DNA from 3 places in the Marinobacter alkaliphilus genome. Region 2 is predicted to be linked to each of the others. Evidence: predicted binding sites of a transcription regulator. Region 2 holds the regulator's gene; each other region holds the start of a gene.
What was found. The regulator sigma-54, encoded in region 2, starts transcription at its own class of promoters, with help from an activator protein. The targets are predictions, from matches to a motif close to ANTGGCATNNANNTTGCTNT.

Region 1 (6,373 bases), 960 kb from region 2:
AAGCCGCCAGCCTGCTGGAACCCCTCGCGGAGATGAACGACACCGACGGTGTTCGCAAGCTTCTGGCCGCAACCAGAATCTCCATGCGAGACCCCCAGGGCGCCAAAACACTGCTTGACGACCTCAAGGATCGCGACAGCGACCCACAAACTCTGGCTCTGGTTGGCATCGCTTCTCTCGCCAGCGGTGACGACCAGAGTGGCCGCCAGCTCATCAACAGGGCCCTCGAACTGCAACCGGATAACCACAATCTTCGGCTGCGCTACGCCACCTACCTTGCCCAGCGCGAGGACTACGAGGCCGCCATCCGCCAGGCGCGCCAGATTCCAGCAGAGGCTCCTGAATCGACCCAGGCCACGATACTAGTGAGCCAGGCGCAGATGGCCTCGGGCAATCCCGACGCCGCACATAAGGCCTTGGACGACCTGTTAAGCAAAGAGCCGGCCAACGTGGCCGCTTTGATTGCAAAAGGCAACCTGGCCGGCAATACCGGGAACATGGACAACGCCCGGAAGTTCTTCGAGCAGGCACACAAAGCGGCACCCGACAACCCGACGCCTCTGGTAGGGCTCGGTAACCTGGCCCGGTTGCGCGATGATAATGACACCGCCCGAGAACTCTATACTCAGGCCGTAAGGCTGGCGCCCGACAACCGCGGAGCACTGCAAGCAATTGCCAACCTCCTGCCCAGAGACGACCTAACCGAGTTGATGCGAAGCATACGCGAGGACAACCCGGAAGCGGCAGGGCCGCGCCTGATTCTTCTTGAGACAGCACTCATTGAGAACAACACCTCCGAAGCCGACGAACTCACTGCCCAGCTGGTGGAGCGGCAGCAAGCGGATGCGCCATCTCCCACCGAGCCACTGGTCGCCACAGTGTACGACGGTATTGCAACGCAAATGGTACAGCGTGGACAAACCGAACGGGCGCTACAGATACTCAATCGGGGCCGCACCTTGTTCCCGGATAACGAAGACATGGCCCTGAAAGTGGCCTCTATCGAATTCCGTAATGGCAATACCGCTGCCGCCAGGGACGCTCTGAGGGACGCAAAACAGCACAACCCCGAATCCCCAGGCCCGTATCAGCTGGAAGCCAGCTATTACGAGAGCCAGGGAGAACACCAACAAGCCGCTGAGCTCTATCAGCTCGCACTCACCAAACGAAACACCCCAGAGCTGCAAGTTGTCCGAGCCAGAGCACTCAGTAGTGCAGGCCAGCCCACCGCGGCCCTGGAGTCTCTTGAACAGGCCATGGAGCAGTTCCCGAACAACACCAGAATCATGCTCAGCCTGGCCATGGCACATCAGCAGACGGGCCAACAAGACAAAGCCAAGGCGAGTTACGAACAGCTGGTATCACTCAGCCCGACCAATGCGGTAGCCCTTAACAACCTGGCATGGTTGTATTACGAAACGGGTGATAATCGGGCCCTGGACACTGCCAGGAAAGCCTACGAACTGGTCCCCGACAGCGCAGCGGTGGTGGATACCTATGGCTGGATACTGTTTGAATCCGGTGAGCAACAACAAAGCCTTGTCGTGCTTGAGAAAGCGCACGAGCTGGACCCAGGCTCCCGCGAAATTGCCATGCATCTGGTGGAGGCCTACAGGGCAGCCGGCAGGGATGACGACGCCAGGCGAATTCTGACCAAGCTGGATAACGAGGCCTGACAGAGCTTAACGCTATAAGCGCGGTAGGCAGATAGCGAAACGTTCCTAAGACTCGGTGGCAGCCCTAACACACTGCAACAATACTTTACACAATGTATCGTTGCGCAAGGAAGGTGAGTTATGGCTGCCAAGAAGATTCTCGGCCTCGGTGTAGTGGTGGTTTTTCTCGGTGGTTGCCAGAGTTGGCAGTTTCGGGACATTGAAAAGTTACCACCCACTGCTGCCATTCCCGAAGTCAGCGAACCGGGAAAAGTCGACGTCTGGTACTTTGATGGCATATCAGGCAACAACGTTCAAAGCATGATAGACGCCGAGAAATTCCCGGACTCACCTGACGAAATTACAGAACTCAACCAATTAAGGCGCGCAGCCAACCGGGCCAACAATTACGGCACCTTGATTCGTGGCTATTTAGAACCCCCCGCAACGGGTGAATACACCTTCTACATTGCAGGTGACGACGAAACTCAACTCTGGCTCTCCCCTTCGCAGTCTCCGGAAGATATCGTTCGAATCGCCTCAACCATGGCGACCCCGCTCGATAATTTCACTCGCTACAGCTCGCAAACCTCAGGCATTCATTACCTCGAAGCCGGACAAAAATACTATTTCGAGCTGAGGCACAAAGAAGGCGGCTGGGATGACCACTTTACCGTGGCCTGGTCCGGACCCGGGCTGAATCAACAGGTGATCGATGGCCCTTTCCTGCACAGTTTTGCGCAGACAACCCCGGGCACCCAACCGGAACTGACCACCGAAGAAGCCTATGAACTCGGCTACCGTCTCGGATTTTTCGATGGTGAAAAGGGCTTGTCGTATAACGCCCAATATCCACCGCTGGATGAAGATGGTGATGGCCTCTACGACAACTGGGAAATCTATTACGGCCTGGATCCGACAGACCCGACGGATGCGATGTCAGATACCGACGGAGACCTGCTTACAGCACTGGATGAATTCTGGGCGCGCACAGATCCCAACCTTGCAGATACCGACGGCGATGGCATTCCCGATGGTTACGAATACGCTTACGGCCTTGATCCCACAGACCCAACCGATGCCTCGCGAGACCTGGATGGAGACGGATACTCCGTACTCGAGGAATACCTGGCGGGCACAAACCCACTGGATCCTGAGGATTTCCCTGCACCTGAAGCAACCTACCAGCCAGGATACGTTGGCCAGTATTTCACAGGCGTAAACTTTGACAGCTTTGTTTACACCCAGCGAGACACCGCCATTAATTTCAACTGGGGAAGTGGCAGCCCGTCTGCCAATATGCCCAATAATAATTTCAGTATTCGGTGGCAGGGCTGGTTTACTCCACCGCACACGGAAGGCACGCGCGAATACACGTTTGCCACAAGAACGGATGACGGTGTTCGCCTTTTCCTTGATGGCAATCTGGTTATCAATCAGTGGAAAAACCAATCCGCCACCACCTATACCAGTACAGCCAGCCTTCCGGCCGAGATACCCGTAGCGGTTACTATGGAATATTTCGAATCAGGATGGGACGCCTCTGCGAGCCTGGTGATATCCGATACAGCCACCGGGCAAAGTCTTAACCCGGAAAACGTGGTGCAAGCCCTCTCTCTTGATAGCACCTCCAGCGACAGCTCACTCAACGACGGCATAGACGACCTGTACAAGCTCCGATACGGCTTACCGCTGCTACAACCTGTCGCCGATCAAGTCTTTAATGACAGCGGTATTACCGTGTTGCAGGCTTACCAGTCAGGACTTCACCCGTACACACTTGAGACCGTATCTGAACCGGATGCGCCGGTAACCAGCGAACCATCTGATAATGGCGCCAGCGCGGGCAGTGTCACGCTATCCTGGACCCCGCCCCTTACACGCGTAGACGGCAGCAGTATCTCACTCAGCGAAATCTCCGGGTATTTGATCAACTACGGCCAAGCGCCAACAAACATGCCCCAGATCCTGGAGGTTCCAGCGGGCACAACTGAAGCAAGGATAGAAGGGCTCTCCTCGGGAGATTGGTACTTCACTATAAGGGTGATTGACACCAACGGACTGAGTAGCGAACCGTCAGATCCGGTTCAGTACAGTGTGCAGTAAAAGACAGATCGTCGAATTAATTTACATCGCCCAGATTAAAGAAATAATTAATGCATTAAAATCAATGAGTTAAAATCTGGCACGCTATCTGCTTTGGTTAAAGGGTGTTGTAAAAATTCGACCACTCACTGGAGGAGTGACTCAAATGAACAAACTTACACAAGGCATCGCACTGGCAGCCGCAGTTGGTTTTTCCGGTTTCGCACAGGCAGCCTACATTGACGCCGTTGCCAACGGAAATGCCCCCGGCGCAGCCGCCGAGCAAACCGTACCCGGCGATAACGATTACGCAACCCGCGTTGCCGGCACCTGGACTGCTGACGCCCCGCTATATAGCGTTGGTGACTCAGTGTTGTTCGGGCACAACCTCACCTCAACCTCAGCAGATCCGTTCAAGCTGACCTTTACCTACCTCGGTAAAGAAGCCTCTGACAACAACCAGTTCTACTGGGGTAACACCTTGGTATTCGATACCAACAGCACCCCTGACGATACTTTCAGCACTGTTTTCACTGGTGGCCTCGGAGCCCTTCTGGACTTCAAATTCACCATCCAAACCGGTCTGGACATTGTGAACGACGCCAACAACGGTGGCCAGTTCAGAACTGCTAGCCCGAGTTCCAGCACCAACTTCAACCTGTTCTTTGTTGAAGAAGATTACTTTATCATCAGTCTGGATGACGGCTACATCGGCGACGACAACCACGATGACATGGTTATTGCGGTTCGCGCCTCCAAAGTCCCTGAGCCCGGCACCCTGGCTCTGTTGGGCCTCGGCCTGGCCGGTATCGCAGTGCGTATGAAGGGCCGTAAAAAAGCCTGACATGCAACTCTGTGCTACGCTTTAAAGCCCTGCCTTTGCAGGGCTTTTCTCTTTCTGGTGGTGACCCATGGACATACTCATCGTATACGCTAGCAGTGGGCGCGGGTTAGCAAAGGATGCTGACATTCTCCAGTCGGCGATAACATCCATGGGCCATGCTTGTCAGGTAGAACATTTGCCACCAACACCGGAATGGCAAAGCCGGCTATCCCACTACCGGTATCGACTGCTAAGCCGATATCTGCCAAGTAGTGTCGGCAATCTTTACTACACCACTCGCGCAGCCATCGCGAGAACACCGCCACGTCAGGCCAGAGCGGATCTGGTCATCCACCTGGAAAACATCAGGCTATCTTATCTCAACCGTGGCAAATCCCACTGGTTGATCCCCAATCAGGAATGGTTTATTGAGTCACGCCTGCCTTACCTTCGGTTTGTTGACCGTATTCAATGTAAAACCCGACACGCTGTTGAAGTATTTTCCCGCCTGCACTCGAATGCGGCGTATCTAGGGTTTACCGGTACCGAAAAAGCATCCTCCCCAAGGCTGGCAGATAAAGCCCCTAATCTGGCAATACACATAGCCGGCAACAGCCAATTCAAAGGCACGCGTGCAGTACTGGATTGCTGGCTACAACATCCGGAGTGGCCGAAACTGATCGTTATCAGCCAACACTTGAAAGCTTCGGACTACAGCAGCGATAACATTGAAATCGCAAGCAATCTGACCGATCAGGAAATAGAAATGCTGTGGCAAAAGGCGCGCTTTGCGGTTTTGCCATCAGAGGTAGAAGGTTACGGGCAGGTGTTGGCTGAAGCGCTGGCAAACGGATGCATAACGGTCACTACGGATGCCCCACCGATGAATGAACTGGTTGAAGAGTGTCGCGGCTATCTTGCAGAGCCAGAGGAAAACCAGCCTTTCCGGCTGGGCACCCTGTTCAAGGTTTCAAAACGCAGCCTGGAGAAGGTCATAGACAAAGCGCTCAGCGAATCGCCAGAGCACTTGGACCGCATAGCCCACAGTGCCACCCTGTGGTACGCTTTGAATCACCAAGCGTTCCTGAGCCGTCTCACAAAGGCCGTCAACGAACTGGCCGAACAACCTCAAGATCAATCCGGGCGAGCGCCTCAGGAAAAGCCCGTTCGATAAAACCCGTCAATGCCTCTTCAACGTTGCAGTTCTCACAATTAACCGCGGTAATCAGCAGACTGGCATCATCACGGTGGTTGAAAAAACCTGACACCTGCGCCAGCTTGGCCCGCCACTGATCGGTTTCCCACCGCCCCTGTACGAGGTAGGTATAGCCCAGATGTATCCTCTGGCCTGTCATGCGGTTGCGCAAGGTAATGCCCTGCACCGGGATGTCCAGCGAGGTTGGAACATGAAAAAAGTGCTCAGGCGTCCATACCTCGCGATCGTACAAACGATTACTGTACTGAATCAGCTCTGCCCGGTGCCTCTGGAATTCATAGGTGAATACCCCAAAATAATACGTCACCTCAGCACCCTGCCCCGCCCGGACCTCTTCCCGGTCAAACAGCGTTTGCACATACATACGGTCCGGGTTGCGTATCTGGGGTCTCCAGCCCGCCAGTTGCGCTCCGAATACGGGCCCATAATGTTCACTCAGGTCCAGGGCCAATGCCGCCGGTTGAGCGCTGACGGCCGACGTCCGCTCTGGCAGCGCAATCCAGGTGGCAAACCCCGCGATCATGATGACCACAACGGCAACGGCCGGATTTCCGCTCGGAGTCATGATTTCCGGCTGCACAGCCTTCTGTTGCG
Region 2 (6,373 bases):
TGGTTATGGGCGATGCGTTGGCCGTAGCCCTGCTGGAAGCCCGAGGCTTCAGTGCCGAAGACTTTGCCTTCTCTCACCCGGGCGGCAGTCTGGGACGGCGCTTGCTGCTGCGGGTTTCTGACATCATGCATACCGGCGACCAGATTCCCAAAGTTCTTGAAACTACCACCCTCAGCGGCGCCCTGCTGGAGATCAGCCGTAAAGGGCTGGGCATGACCACCATCGTGGACGCCCAGGGGCATCTGACCGGCATATTTACCGATGGCGACCTGCGCCGGACCCTGGACAAATCCGTCGACGTTCACACCACCCCGATCCGGGACGTCATGACCCGCCACGGCAAAACCATTCAGGCTGACCACCTGGCGGCCGAGGCACTGAACATCATGGAAGAGATGAAGATCAATGCCCTGCCCGTCACCGACGACGACGGCAACCTGGTTGGCGCCATCAACATGCATGACCTGCTGCGTGCGGGGGTGATTTAATGAGTGACTTCGCACCGCCTGTGCACACCGGCTGGGACGACACGCTCAAGGCAAAAGCCGCCAGAATTCGCCTGATCGCCCTGGACGTAGACGGCATCATGAGCGACGGCCGGTTGTATTTCAGCGCTGCCGGCGACGAACTCAAAGCGTTCAATATACTGGATGGTCTGGGCCTGAAACAGTTGATGAAGGCTGGAATTACCGTGGCAGTCATTACCGGGCGCCGGTCACCACTGACAGAAAAACGGATGACCGACCTCGGCATCCCGCACCTGATGCAGGGCCGGGAAGACAAGAAAGTTGCGTTACAGGAACTGGTTGCAGGCATGGATATCGCTCCGGACCAGATTGCCTATATGGGCGATGATCTGCCTGATCTGCCCGCCCTGACATTCGCCGGCCTGGGTATCAGCGTGCCCAACGGCTACTGGCTAGTGCGTCAGCAAGCCGACTATTGCACTCAGGCCCCGGGGGGGCACGGCGCCGTGCGTGAAGCATGTGACCTGATACTCTGGGCGCAGAACCGGCTGGGCGCCACTCTGGCCCCCTATCTGGGCAAGCGGTCATGATCCCGGGGGCCCTGCCGGACATCGTTCGCAACCCCTGGGTTCGAACCCTGGCGCTGGCAGCCACGGTTCTCGCGACCGTCTTCCTGATGTGGCAGAACGAGGAAGGTGACAGTGTGCGGGGCGATGCCGCAGAACTCAGGGGCCCGTCGGAACCCGACAGTTTTATCATCGAGGGCCGCTACACAACCTGGGACGAACACGGCAACCTTAAGATGTCGATATCCAGCCCTCGAATTGAGCAGTTTGAAGACACCAACTACGCCACCATGAATGCTCCAAGGGCCAGGATTTTCAGCGAACAGGCTACCCCACCATGGATAATCGAAGCGGATGAAGGTAGCCTCCGGCAAGACGATGATCAGTTGACCTTGACGGGCAACGTAGTGGTACTCCGGCAAACCGGCGACTCTGAAGCCACCCTGAAAACCGAATCACTGACCCTGGATAACCGCCAGGGCACGGTATACACCGATCAACCGGTCACCATTACCGAACCGTTCGGCGTTACCGAGGCCAATGGCATGAAAGCCTGGGTAAACGAACGCATACTGGAACTCAACTCCCGGGTGGAAGGGCAATATGAAACCATCAGGTAAGCGCACACACCGACTGCCGGCCATACTGGCCGCACTGATGCTGGCCAGCCCGGCAACCGCGTTTGATCTGGATTCCGACACCCCCATCAAGGTCAGCGCTGATTCCGCCCGCCTGGACGATACCGAAGGGACCGCCATCTACACCGGCGACGTTGAACTGGTTCAGGGGGCCACCCAGCTGAACGCAGAACGGGTGGTACTGTATCGAAGCCCCGAAGGTCTCAGCCGGATTGAGGCAAGCGGCGAACCCGCCCGATATCGCCAGCCGGCACGGGAAGGTGAAGCCATGACAGACGCCCGGGCGCGGACCATCACCTGGTCAGCGGCGGAAAACCGGCTGACGTTCGAGCGCCAGGCCGTGATTGAACAGGGCAGCAATGTGTTCCGGGGCGACGTCATCCAATACGACACCGTGCGCAGGGTGGTCACTGCAGAAGGCGGCACGCCTTCGGAAGAGAGCTCTGGCCGGGTGGAAATGGTGATTCAGCCTCGCGGCTCCAGCAACCCCTCAGACGAATAGGTTACTGATGGCAGTTCTCAGGGCCAGCAACCTGGCAAAAAGCTACAAACAGAAAAAAGTGGTTCTCGATGTGTCTCTGGAAATCCGGTCTGGAGAAATCGTAGGCCTGCTCGGCCCCAACGGCGCCGGGAAAACGACCTGTTTTTACATGATTGTCGGGCTTGTACCCTCCGACCGCGGCCGAATCACCATTGACAGCCAGGACATCACCCCCCTACCCATGCATGGCCGGGCACGCAAAGGCATCGGCTACCTGCCCCAGGAAGCCTCGGTATTCCGTAAACTGACCGTGCGCGACAACATCATGGCCATTCTGGAAACCCGAAAAGGCATGAAACGGCCTGAGCGGGAAGCCAAACTTGAGGAACTGCTCGAGGAATTTCACATCACCCATATCCGGGACAGCCTGGGTATGTCGCTGTCCGGTGGTGAACGGCGGCGCGTCGAAATCGCCAGAGCGCTGGCCATGGAACCTGCGTTTATTCTGCTGGATGAGCCCTTCGCCGGGGTAGACCCCATCTCGGTCAGCGACATCAAACACATCATCCGGCATTTGCGAGATAAAGGCATTGGTGTGCTGATCACCGATCACAACGTGCGGGAAACCCTCGATATTTGTGAAAACGCCTACATTGTCTCCGGCGGCCATATCATCGCCTCCGGCAATGCTGAAGCCATCCTGGCCAATCAGCAGGTCAAGGAAGTCTACCTGGGTGATGAGTTCCACCTGTAAGCGGAAGAAAACCCCTCGACGACCGAGGTCTGATTGTTTTGATGATCTGTAGCAAGTAAACTCGGCAAAGAACTTGCTTATACTGACAACAGTGAGCGGCAAGTAACCAGCGTATAACAATTTTTTTGCCTGACAGCAGGCAACGTCACTACCGGGACACCCTTGATTTATGGATCTTGAGCCATGGTTATGAAAGCCTCATTACAGCTTAAGATGGGCCAGAGTCTGACCATGACGCCCCAGCTGCAACAGGCCATTCGCCTGCTTCAGCTTTCCACCCTCGACCTTCAGCAGGAAATCCAGCAGGCACTGGAATCCAACCCCATGCTGGAAACCTCCGAGGATGACGATCAGTCTGACATCCCCGATACGGATGCCGACACCCGGGACGAACATAAAGACCGGGATTCCGACCACGATGAACCAGCCACCGAGGCTGCCTCTGACTGGGATGAAAACGAAAATGGCCCGGACTGGGCTTCCGAAAACGACATCCCGGATAACATCCCCGACGACCTGCCCGTAGACACCGCCTGGGACGATATCTACCAGTCTGCACCGGCGCCAGCCAGCAAAGGGGACGACGAGAACGAGTCGGATTTCGAAACCCGCAATTCACCAGCCGAGACCCTCCAGGACCACCTGGAATGGCAGCTCAACCTCACCCCCATGAGCGAGCGTGACCAGGCAATCGCCCACGCCCTGATGGACGCTGTGGATGAGCGCGGTTACCTGACCTCACCGATTGAGGAAATCCATTCCGGCCTGCAGGACGAAACTGAAGAAGACCCCCTTGAACTGGACGAGGTAGAGGCGGTCCTGCACCGGCTACAACACTTCGACCCGCCGGGCGTGTTCGCCCGGGACCTGCAGGAATGCCTGCTGATTCAGCTCAACCAGTTGCCGCCAGATACCCCCTGGCTTCGACTGGCCCGCCTGGTGGTTACCCAGTTCCTGCATTTGCTGGGCAACCGGGATTACGCGCAACTGCTGCGCCGCAGCCGACTCAAGGAAGATCAGTTGCGCGAGGTTCTGGCCCTGATTACCAGCCTCAACCCTCGCCCGGGTGACGTGGTAGACCGAGCGGAGCCGGATTACGTGATACCAGACGTCATCGTCCGAAAACACGAGGGCCGGTGGCGTGTTGAGCTCAATCCGGAGATCGCCCCGAGAATTCGGGTCAACGCCAGCTACGCATCACTGATCCGTCGCGCCGATAGCAGTGCTGATAACACCTACCTGCGGGATCAACTGCAGGAGGCCAAGTGGTTCATTAAAAGCCTGCAAAGCCGCAATGAAACGCTGCTGAAAGTCGCCACCCGGATTGTTGAGCACCAACAGGGTTTCCTGGACCAGGGGGAAGAAGCGATGAAGCCGCTGATCCTCTCGGACATCGCCCAGGCCGTGGAAATGCACGAATCCACCATTTCACGGGTCACCACGCAAAAGTATATGCACACACCCCGCGGCATTTTCGAGCTGAAGTACTTTTTCTCCAGCCACGTCAGCACCGCTGAGGGCGGAGAATGTTCCTCCACCGCTATTCGTGCGATGATCAAGAAACTGATTTCAGAAGAAACTCCAAAAAAGCCGTTGAGCGATAGCAAGATTGCAGCCATGCTTGGAGAACAGGGCATCAATGTAGCCCGGCGCACCGTTGCCAAATACCGGGAGGCCATGCACATTCCTCCTTCAAACGAGCGCAAACGACTGGTTTAATGTTTTTTCCGGTGCATGAAGCACCGGACACGCAGCCCGGTGGCAACACCGGCATGATGACAACAGGAGACGCCTATGCAACTCAACATTTCAGGCCATCACGTAGACCTGACCCCTGCATTGAAGGATTACGTCAACACCAAGTTCGAGAAGCTGGAGCGTCACTTTGACCACATCAGTAACTGTCAGGTGACGCTGCAAGTTGAGAAGGTACGTCAGATGGCTGAAGCCACCCTGCATGTCATCGGTGGCGAGATCCACGCAAAGGCAGAGAGTGAGGATATGTACGCCGCGATTGATTCGCTGGTGGACAAGCTGGACCGCCAGATCCTCAAGCACAAAGAAAAGAATGTAGACCGGATGCACGGCAACGGCTGAGCGCGCTCATCGCGCCACCGTACCGGGTGTTTCAATGATACGAGCTGCGGCGGGCAATACCGGCCGCAGCCTTTTTTTTACGGAATCACAGTCGATCCATGAGCGATACATCCCTGACCATCGACAACATTCTGGCTCCCGAACTGACGCTGTGCCGAGTGCCAGCCTCCAGTAAAAAGCGGGTACTGGAAACCATCGCAGAGCATATTCATCATCAGGATGAAATCCTCAGCGACACCGAGATTTTCAACAATCTGGTTTCTCGCGAGCGGCTTGGCAGCACCGGTATCGGCCAGGGTATTGCCATACCCCATTGCCGGCTGGAGGGGCTGGACCGTGTGATCGGCGTGCTGATGACACTGGAAGAGAGCATCGACTTCGATGCTATCGACAATCAGCCGGTCGACCTGGTGTTTGCCTTGATCGTGCCCAAAGAAGCCACCAGTGAACATCTGGAGCTGTTAAGCCAGTTGGCCGAGAAATTCAACGACAACGGGTTCTGCGAACAGCTTCGCCAATGCCAGGATGCAGCATCCCTTTACCAGCGCATGACCGCGGCATCCTGATAAGCATTAGCACCAACAGAAGCAGGCAGGAGCGTCCATCATGAAACTGATCATCGTCAGTGGCCGATCCGGGTCCGGTAAGAGTACCGCGTTGCATGTGCTCGAAGATCTGGGTTTTTATTGCATTGATAACCTTCCCATCGGACTGCTGTTCCCGCTGACCCGGGAAGCGGCGCAACAGGAAACGCCGGGGCGGCTCCGGAAAATGGCCGTCAGCATCGACGCCCGCAACCTGTCTGCCGAACTGGCCAACTTCGAACAAATCTATCGCCAGCTTCGCGATGCGGGAGTCGTTGTCGAGATTATCTTTCTGGATGCCGATGAACAATCCCTGTTGCAGCGGTTCCACGCCACACGCCGGAAGCACCCGCTGAGCGACGACCGCACCTCCCTCCGAGAAGCCATCACCAACGAAAAGGCACTGTTGGAACCGCTGTCAAAACTGGCAGACCTATACATCAACACCACCGGCATGTCGATGTATGAACTGCGCGACATGGTCAAACAGCGAGTGGTCGGTCGCAAGGATCAGGAGCTTGCACTGCTGTTCCAGTCATTCGGTTTCAAGCATGGCGTACCGGTCGATTCCGATTACGTTTTCGATGTGCGCTGCCTGCCCAACCCATACTGGGATACCAGCCTGCGCAAATACGTCGGTACCGATCAGCCGGTTATCGAGTTTCTCGAGCGGGAACCTCTCACCGGGCAAATGGTGGACGACCTGATCCGCTTCCTGGATACCTGGCTGCCCTCGTTTGCCGACAGCAACCGCAGCTACATGACCATTTCTATTGGCTGTACCGG
Region 3 (6,373 bases), 2.0 Mb from region 2:
ATTAGCGACAATCAGTTGGAATTCACCATCCACGGCCAACTGGCCGTTGTAGCATTGCTGGAACCCATCCGCCGTTTTCATAATCCGGCTTTGCGGGTCGGTAAAGTTGCTTTGATCTTTGTCGTCCGGCACCCCGTAATCTCGCTTGAAGTTCCGGCCACCGCGGGGTGGGCGGCGATCATCGTCCGGGTGCCGGCCTTTGGCTGTATCCCGCGCTTTCTGATCCGCTTCCAATTTCTCCTTGGCAGCGCGGATCTTGTCCAGTCGCGCCTGTCGGTACTGCAACTCCTCAGGTAGCTCATCACCCCGCTGATCCGGGCCGAACTGCCGATCTTCCGACTCATCCGTTCGACGGGCCTGACGACATAGCCCATCGATCTCTTTCGATAAACGATCTTCTTCCTCGCCCATGCGGCCATAGCTCATGGCCTTGTGCTTACTGGCATTAGCCCGAATCTTTGTGCCATCAATCGCCAGTGTTCCCAGCGTGATCAGCTCCGCCTCCCGGGCAATCCGTACGACTTGAATGAAGATGGCCTTGAAGGCGACCAGATGGTGTTTGCGGAAATCACAGATCGTGCGGTGCTTGGGAAAATTACCCGCAGCCAGAACCCGAAAGGCGACGTCTTCCTCCAACTTCCGGGCAATCTTGCGTGAGGAGAATACGCCGGTGGCGTAGGCGTAAATAAGAACCTTCAGCATCATCCGCGGATCGAACGGCGAGTTACGCCGACCGTTGCCTTCGTAGCGGGCGTAAAACGCACTCAAATCCAGCTCCTCGACAACATCACTGACAAAATAGGCCAGGTGGCCATCAGGCAGCCACTCGTTCAGGCTTGGGGGAAGGAGCAATTCCTGGTCGGGCGAGTACGGGCGGAAAGTGGTTCCCATCAGACGTCCTGTTGCCGAAAAATTTTCGGTTTATTATGCCAGAAACGAGCTTCTGCCGCGCAGACTCCTAGCTGAGATTAGCGAAGGGAATCACGGTAACGCTTGAGGAAACATGAAAAGCCAAAACAAAAGAATATCGGCCACGGACAACACGGACGTTCACGGACGAAGGAGTAGCTCTTTCCTTGAGCTGTCCGTGTACGTCCGTGTTGTCTGTGGCATAAAGTCTTTTACTTCTTACCGGCGCGCTTACGCTCGTTCTCGGTCAGCAGTTTCTTACGCAGACGGATCGACTTGGGCGTTACCTCTACCAGCTCATCGTCATCAATGAACTCAAGCGCCTGCTCCAGGGTGAACTTGATGGGCGGCACCAGGCCGATCACTTCGTCTTTACCGGAAGCACGCATGTTGTCCAGCTTCTTGCCCTTGGTGGGGTTAACCACCAGGTCGTTGTCGCGGCTGTGGATACCACACAGCTGGCCTTCATAGATCTCCTGACCCGGGTCGAGGAACAGCTTGCCACGGCTCTGCAGGGTTTCCAGCGAGTAGGTCAGCGCGGTACCGGTCGCCATGGAAACGATAACGCCGTTCTGGCGGCTGGTTACGTCACCCATTTTCACCGGGCCGTAGTGGCTGAAGGTGGAAGTCAGGATGCCGGTACCGGAAGTCATGGTCAGGAAGGTGTTCCGGAAACCGATCAGGCCGCGGGCCGGAATGGTGTATTCCAGGCGGATTCGGCCCTTGCCGTCCGGGATCATGTTGGTCATGTCACCCTTACGCAGACCCATCTGTTCCATGATCGCGCCCTGGTGCTGCTCTTCGATGTCGATGATCACGTTTTCGTACGGCTCTTCCTTCTGACCGTTTACTTCCTTGACCACCACTTCCGGACGGCCTACGGCCAGCTCGAAGTTTTCGCGACGCATGTTCTCGATCAGAACCGACAGGTGCAGTTCACCACGGCCAGACACCTTGAACTTGTCAGCCGAGTCGCCTTCTTCAACCCGCAGCGCCACGTTGTGCAGCAGCTCCTTTTCCAGACGCTCTTTGATGTTACGGCTGGTCACGTACTTGCCTTCTTTGCCGGCAAACGGTGAATCGTTTACCTGGAAAGTCATGGATACGGTGGGCTCGTCAACGGTCAGTGCCGGCAGTGCCTCAACATTGGCGGGGTCGCATAAGGTATCAGAGATGTACAGCTGATCCAGACCACTCACGCACACAATGTCGCCAGCCTGCGCTTCTTCAACTTCCACACGCTGCAGGCCTGAATGGCCCATGATCTTCAGGATACGACCATTACGCTTCTTGCCATCGGCGCCAACAGCCACCACCGGAGTGTTGGTTTTAACCTTGCCGCGCATGATGCGGCCAATACCGATAACCCCCAGAAAGCTGTTGTAGTCCAGCTGGGAGATCTGCATCTGGAACGGGCCATCAAGGTCAACCGCCGGAGCCGGCACGTGGTCAACAATCGCCTGGAACACGGCATCCATGTTGTCTTGCAGGTCTTCGTGATCCAGACCGGCAATGCCGTTCAGGGCGCTGGCGTAAACAATCGGGAAATCCAGCTGCTCGTCGGTGGCACCCAGGTTGTCGAACAGGTCGAATACCTGGTCTACAACCCAATCCGGGCGGGCGCCGGGGCGGTCAATCTTGTTTACGACCACAATCGGGCGCAGGCCCGCTGCGAACGCTTTCTGGGTTACAAAGCGGGTTTGCGGCATGGGGCCGTCGATGGAATCCACCACCAGCAGCACACTGTCTACCATGCTCATGACGCGCTCTACTTCGCCGCCAAAATCCGCGTGCCCCGGGGTGTCCACGATGTTGATATTGTAGTCCTTCCATTTAAGGGCAGTATTCTTGGCCAGAATGGTAATGCCACGCTCTTTTTCCTGGTCATTGGAATCCATAACGCGCTCGTTCTCGAGCTCCTTACGGTCCAGAGTGCCAGACTGGCGCAACAACATGTCTACCAGGGTGGTTTTACCGTGGTCAACGTGGGCAATAATGGCAACGTTTCTAAGCTTATCAATCACAACGGGTATCCTGCAGAATTTAGCGGCGAGCAGTATATAGAAAAGTCCATGTCGATAATATGAAGAATAGTGCCTAATATGTAACCAATCGACTAATGCACCGTTATCAGGCAGGATAAGAATCAATGCACCAATAAAGTGCACACATTCAGTGCAACCAATGCCTGTAAGCTGCACTCCGGTGCGCCAGAATCGCCCCAAAGCCTTGCCGCTGCGCTGTTCTGGCGCAAAACCGAAAAACTGGCAAGCCCCTTGCTTATCCTTGTGCAGCCGTAATTGAAAGGTAAGAGCCAACAGCTTCTGTTAAGCTGCCCTGACCTGAAAAAGATCGGGCTTCAGCCCGCTGAACGATCCGGCATAACGAACACGACATCACTACGGAGCATGCACAATGTCCAAGACGATTGATTTGATCAAAGAACACGAAGTGAAATGGATTGACCTGCGCTTCACCGACAGCCGCGGAAAAGAGCAGCACGTCACCCTGCCCGCCACCGAAGCCGATGAAGATTTCTTTGCTGACGGCAAAATGTTTGACGGCTCCTCTATTGCTGGCTGGAAAGGTATCAACGAATCCGACATGATCCTGATGCCGGACGACGAGACCGCCGTACTGGATCCGTTCACCGAAGAAACCACTGTCAACATCACCTGCAACATTGTAGAGCCTTCTACCATGCAGGGTTATGAGCGCGATCCCCGCTCTGTTGCCCGTCGTGCCGAAGAATACCTGAAGTCCACCGGCATCGCCGATGGCGCGCTGTTTGGCCCGGAGCCCGAGTTCTTCGTGTTCGATTCCGTTAAATGGAATGTGGACATGCAAGGCGCGTCTTACCACATTCACTCTGAAGAAGCTGCCTGGGTTTCCGGCGAAGACTTCGATCGCAACAACATCGGCCACCGCCCAGGCGTGAAAGGCGGCTATTTCCCGGTTCCGCCGGTCGACAGCCTGCACGACCTGCGTGGCGCCATGTGTGCCGCCATGGAATCCATGGGCCTGGAAATTGAAGTACACCACCACGAAGTGGGCACCGCTGGCCAGTGTGAAATCGGCGTTGGCGCCAACACCCTGACCCGCAAAGCTGACGAAGTTCAGATTCTGAAGTACTGTGTACACAACGTGGCCCACGCCTACGGCAAAACCGCCACCTTCATGCCCAAGCCGGTGGTTGGTGACAACGGCTCCGGCATGCACGTACACATGTCCCTAAGCAAAGACGGCAAGAACCTGTTCGCCGGCGACAGCTACGCGGGCCTGAGCGAAGCCGCCCTGTACTACATCGGTGGTGTGATCAAGCACGCCAAGGCCATCAACGCCTTCACCAACCCGGCCACCAACAGCTACAAGCGTCTGGTTCCGGGCTATGAAGCACCGGTAATGCTGGCCTACTCTGCCCGCAACCGCTCTGCCTCTATCCGTATCCCGTATGTAAACAGCCCGAAAGCACGTCGTATCGAAGTGCGCTTCCCTGACCCGGCGGCTAACCCGTACCTGGCGTTCGCAGCCCTGATGATGGCCGGCCTGGACGGCATCCAGAACAAGATCCACCCTGGCGATGCCATGGACAAGGATCTGTACGACCTGCCGAAGGAAGAAGCGCTGAACATTCCGAAGGTTGCCGAGACCCTGTCTGAAGCCTTGGACTGCCTGGCAGAAGACCACGAGTTCCTGACCCGTGGCGGCGTGTTCACCGAAGACATGATCGCAGGCTACATCGACCTGAAGCGTGGCGAAGTTGAGAAACTGAACATGACCACTCACCCGGTTGAGTTCCAGCTTTACTACTCCTGCTAATGTAGCGCACCAATATGGTGCAAAGCATTCCAGCCTTAAAGCCCCGCCTCGTGCGGGGCTTTTTTGTGCCGCTTTTCGCAAATCCGACCAAACACCCCGCGCCCTTAACGATATGTAACCAAGGGATTGCCCTCCGGCGTTGAAATGCCCGGAGCCGCCACCGATAATCGAGACAGTTCACTACCGCAGGTTATTGTCATGAAAGCACCGCTCACCCTCGCCACCGGCTTGTTACTGCTGGCCACCGCATCGGTTCACGCTGAGGTTTACCGCCATGTGGATGCTCAGGGCAATGTAACCTTCTCGGACGAGCCCATGCAGGGTGGGGAAGAAATCGAGGTTAAACCGGTAACCACCATCACACTGCCAAAGCCTGACGCGGTGAGAGAAACCGAACAGTTGCTTGAGGAAGTGGAGCGCGAAGGTGCAGCCTATGAGAGCCTTTCCCTGATCTCCCCTGAGAACGACCAGGCCTTCCACAGTGGCAACGGCGACGTCACCTTTGAAGTGCGTAGCACCCCGAGCCTTCGGCGCGGTCATCGCTATGAGGTTACTCTGGACGGCCAACCGGTTGGCCAAAGTACCTCTGGCTCCATCACCGTCCGCAATATTGACCGGGGCACCCATCAGGCGGGTGTTCACATCGTGGATCGCGATGGCATACAGGTAAAAAGCGGCCAGCCAATCACCTTTACCATTCACCGCCCTTCCCGCCTGAACTGACATTTGCGCACCACTTTAGTGCAACTGCACCACGATAAAGCCATACTTTGGGCAGCGAAGGGGCAAAACCCCGGCTGCCTGTAGCGACAAGCTCCCCATCTGCACCAACCTACAGCACCCGGATGCCCTCCGGGCCCCGCTGTGCCCGTACTTAGACCATCATCTTATCTCAGCAGGCAAAACTGGTTCGCTTTTTGCAAAACCGGGGTAACCACCATGAGTTTAAAACGGAAACCAAGCATGTCGTTCCAACCATCCATCTCGCTGGGAAGCGGTTATAAGAGCATTCTGGACAGCCTGACCACGGCCGTTCTGGTGCTGGGAAACGACCTGACCATCCGTTACCTGAACCCCGCCGCCGAAAGTCTGTTTGAAACCAGCATGACCCGTAGCCAGGGCCTGCCCCTGAAAGACGTTCTGCTCGATTCTGCGGACGCCCTGAAAACCCTGTATGCGGCAGCAGGCAATGGCCAATCCTACACCCGGCGAGAAGCAGAGTTCGCTTTACTGAGCGGCTCAAGGCTGACGGTGGACTATTCGGTGACACCCATCAGCCTTGAGCCCATGGAGCTGTTGATCGAGATCCAGCCCCGGGACCGGCTGATGCGCATCAGCCGCGAGGAAGACATCATCTCCCAACAGGAGACCACCCGGATCCTGGTTCGCGGCATGGCCCATGAAATCAAGAACCCATTGGGCGGCATTCGTGGCGCGGCTCAACTGCTTGACCGGGAGCTGAACGATGAAGACCAGCGCGAATACACCCGGGTAATCATTGACGAAGCAGACCGCCTGCGCAGCCTGGTCGATCGTATGCTCGGCCCCAACAAGGCGTTGAAGATTGCACCCACCAATATCCACGAGGTGCTGGAGCGGGTACGTACTCTGGTTGAGGCTGAGAGCAAAGGCCGGGTCCGCCTGA

Region 1: a site for sigma-54 is predicted at 3,837-3,856, ahead of ACZ5Q2_RS14545 (PEP-CTERM sorting domain-containing protein). Genes of this name have one in related genera too.
Region 3: a site for sigma-54 is predicted at 3,173-3,192, ahead of glnA (glutamate--ammonia ligase). Genes of this name have one in related genera too.

What each region holds. Positions count from the first base shown of each region.
Region 1 covers NZ_AP043751.1:3,182,578-3,188,950, forward strand. Annotated here, with positions in the region: gene ACZ5Q2_RS14535 (tetratricopeptide repeat protein) at 1-1,676, shown strand, start outside; gene ACZ5Q2_RS14540 (PA14 domain-containing protein) at 1,797-3,761, shown strand; gene ACZ5Q2_RS14545 (PEP-CTERM sorting domain-containing protein) at 3,907-4,584, shown strand; gene ACZ5Q2_RS14550 (glycosyltransferase) at 4,733-5,737, shown strand; gene xrt (exosortase) at 5,670-6,373, opposite strand, start outside.
Region 2 covers NZ_AP043751.1:2,218,877-2,225,249, reverse strand. Annotated here, with positions in the region: gene ACZ5Q2_RS10180 (KpsF/GutQ family sugar-phosphate isomerase) at 1-488, shown strand, start outside; gene ACZ5Q2_RS10175 (KdsC family phosphatase) at 488-1,057, shown strand; gene lptC (LPS export ABC transporter periplasmic protein LptC) at 1,054-1,653, shown strand; gene lptA (lipopolysaccharide transport periplasmic protein LptA) at 1,637-2,173, shown strand; gene lptB (LPS export ABC transporter ATP-binding protein) at 2,181-2,906, shown strand; gene ACZ5Q2_RS10155 (RNA polymerase factor sigma-54) at 3,090-4,625, shown strand; gene hpf (ribosome hibernation promoting factor) at 4,701-5,003, shown strand; gene ptsN (PTS IIA-like nitrogen regulatory protein PtsN) at 5,102-5,569, shown strand; gene rapZ (RNase adapter RapZ) at 5,610-6,373, shown strand, end outside.
Region 3 covers NZ_AP043751.1:199,484-205,856, forward strand. Annotated here, with positions in the region: gene ACZ5Q2_RS00895 (IS1182 family transposase) at 1-891, opposite strand, end outside; gene typA (translational GTPase TypA) at 1,122-2,933, opposite strand; gene glnA (glutamate--ammonia ligase) at 3,325-4,728, shown strand; gene ACZ5Q2_RS00910 (DUF4124 domain-containing protein) at 4,927-5,451, shown strand; gene glnL (nitrogen regulation protein NR(II)) at 5,692-6,373, shown strand, end outside.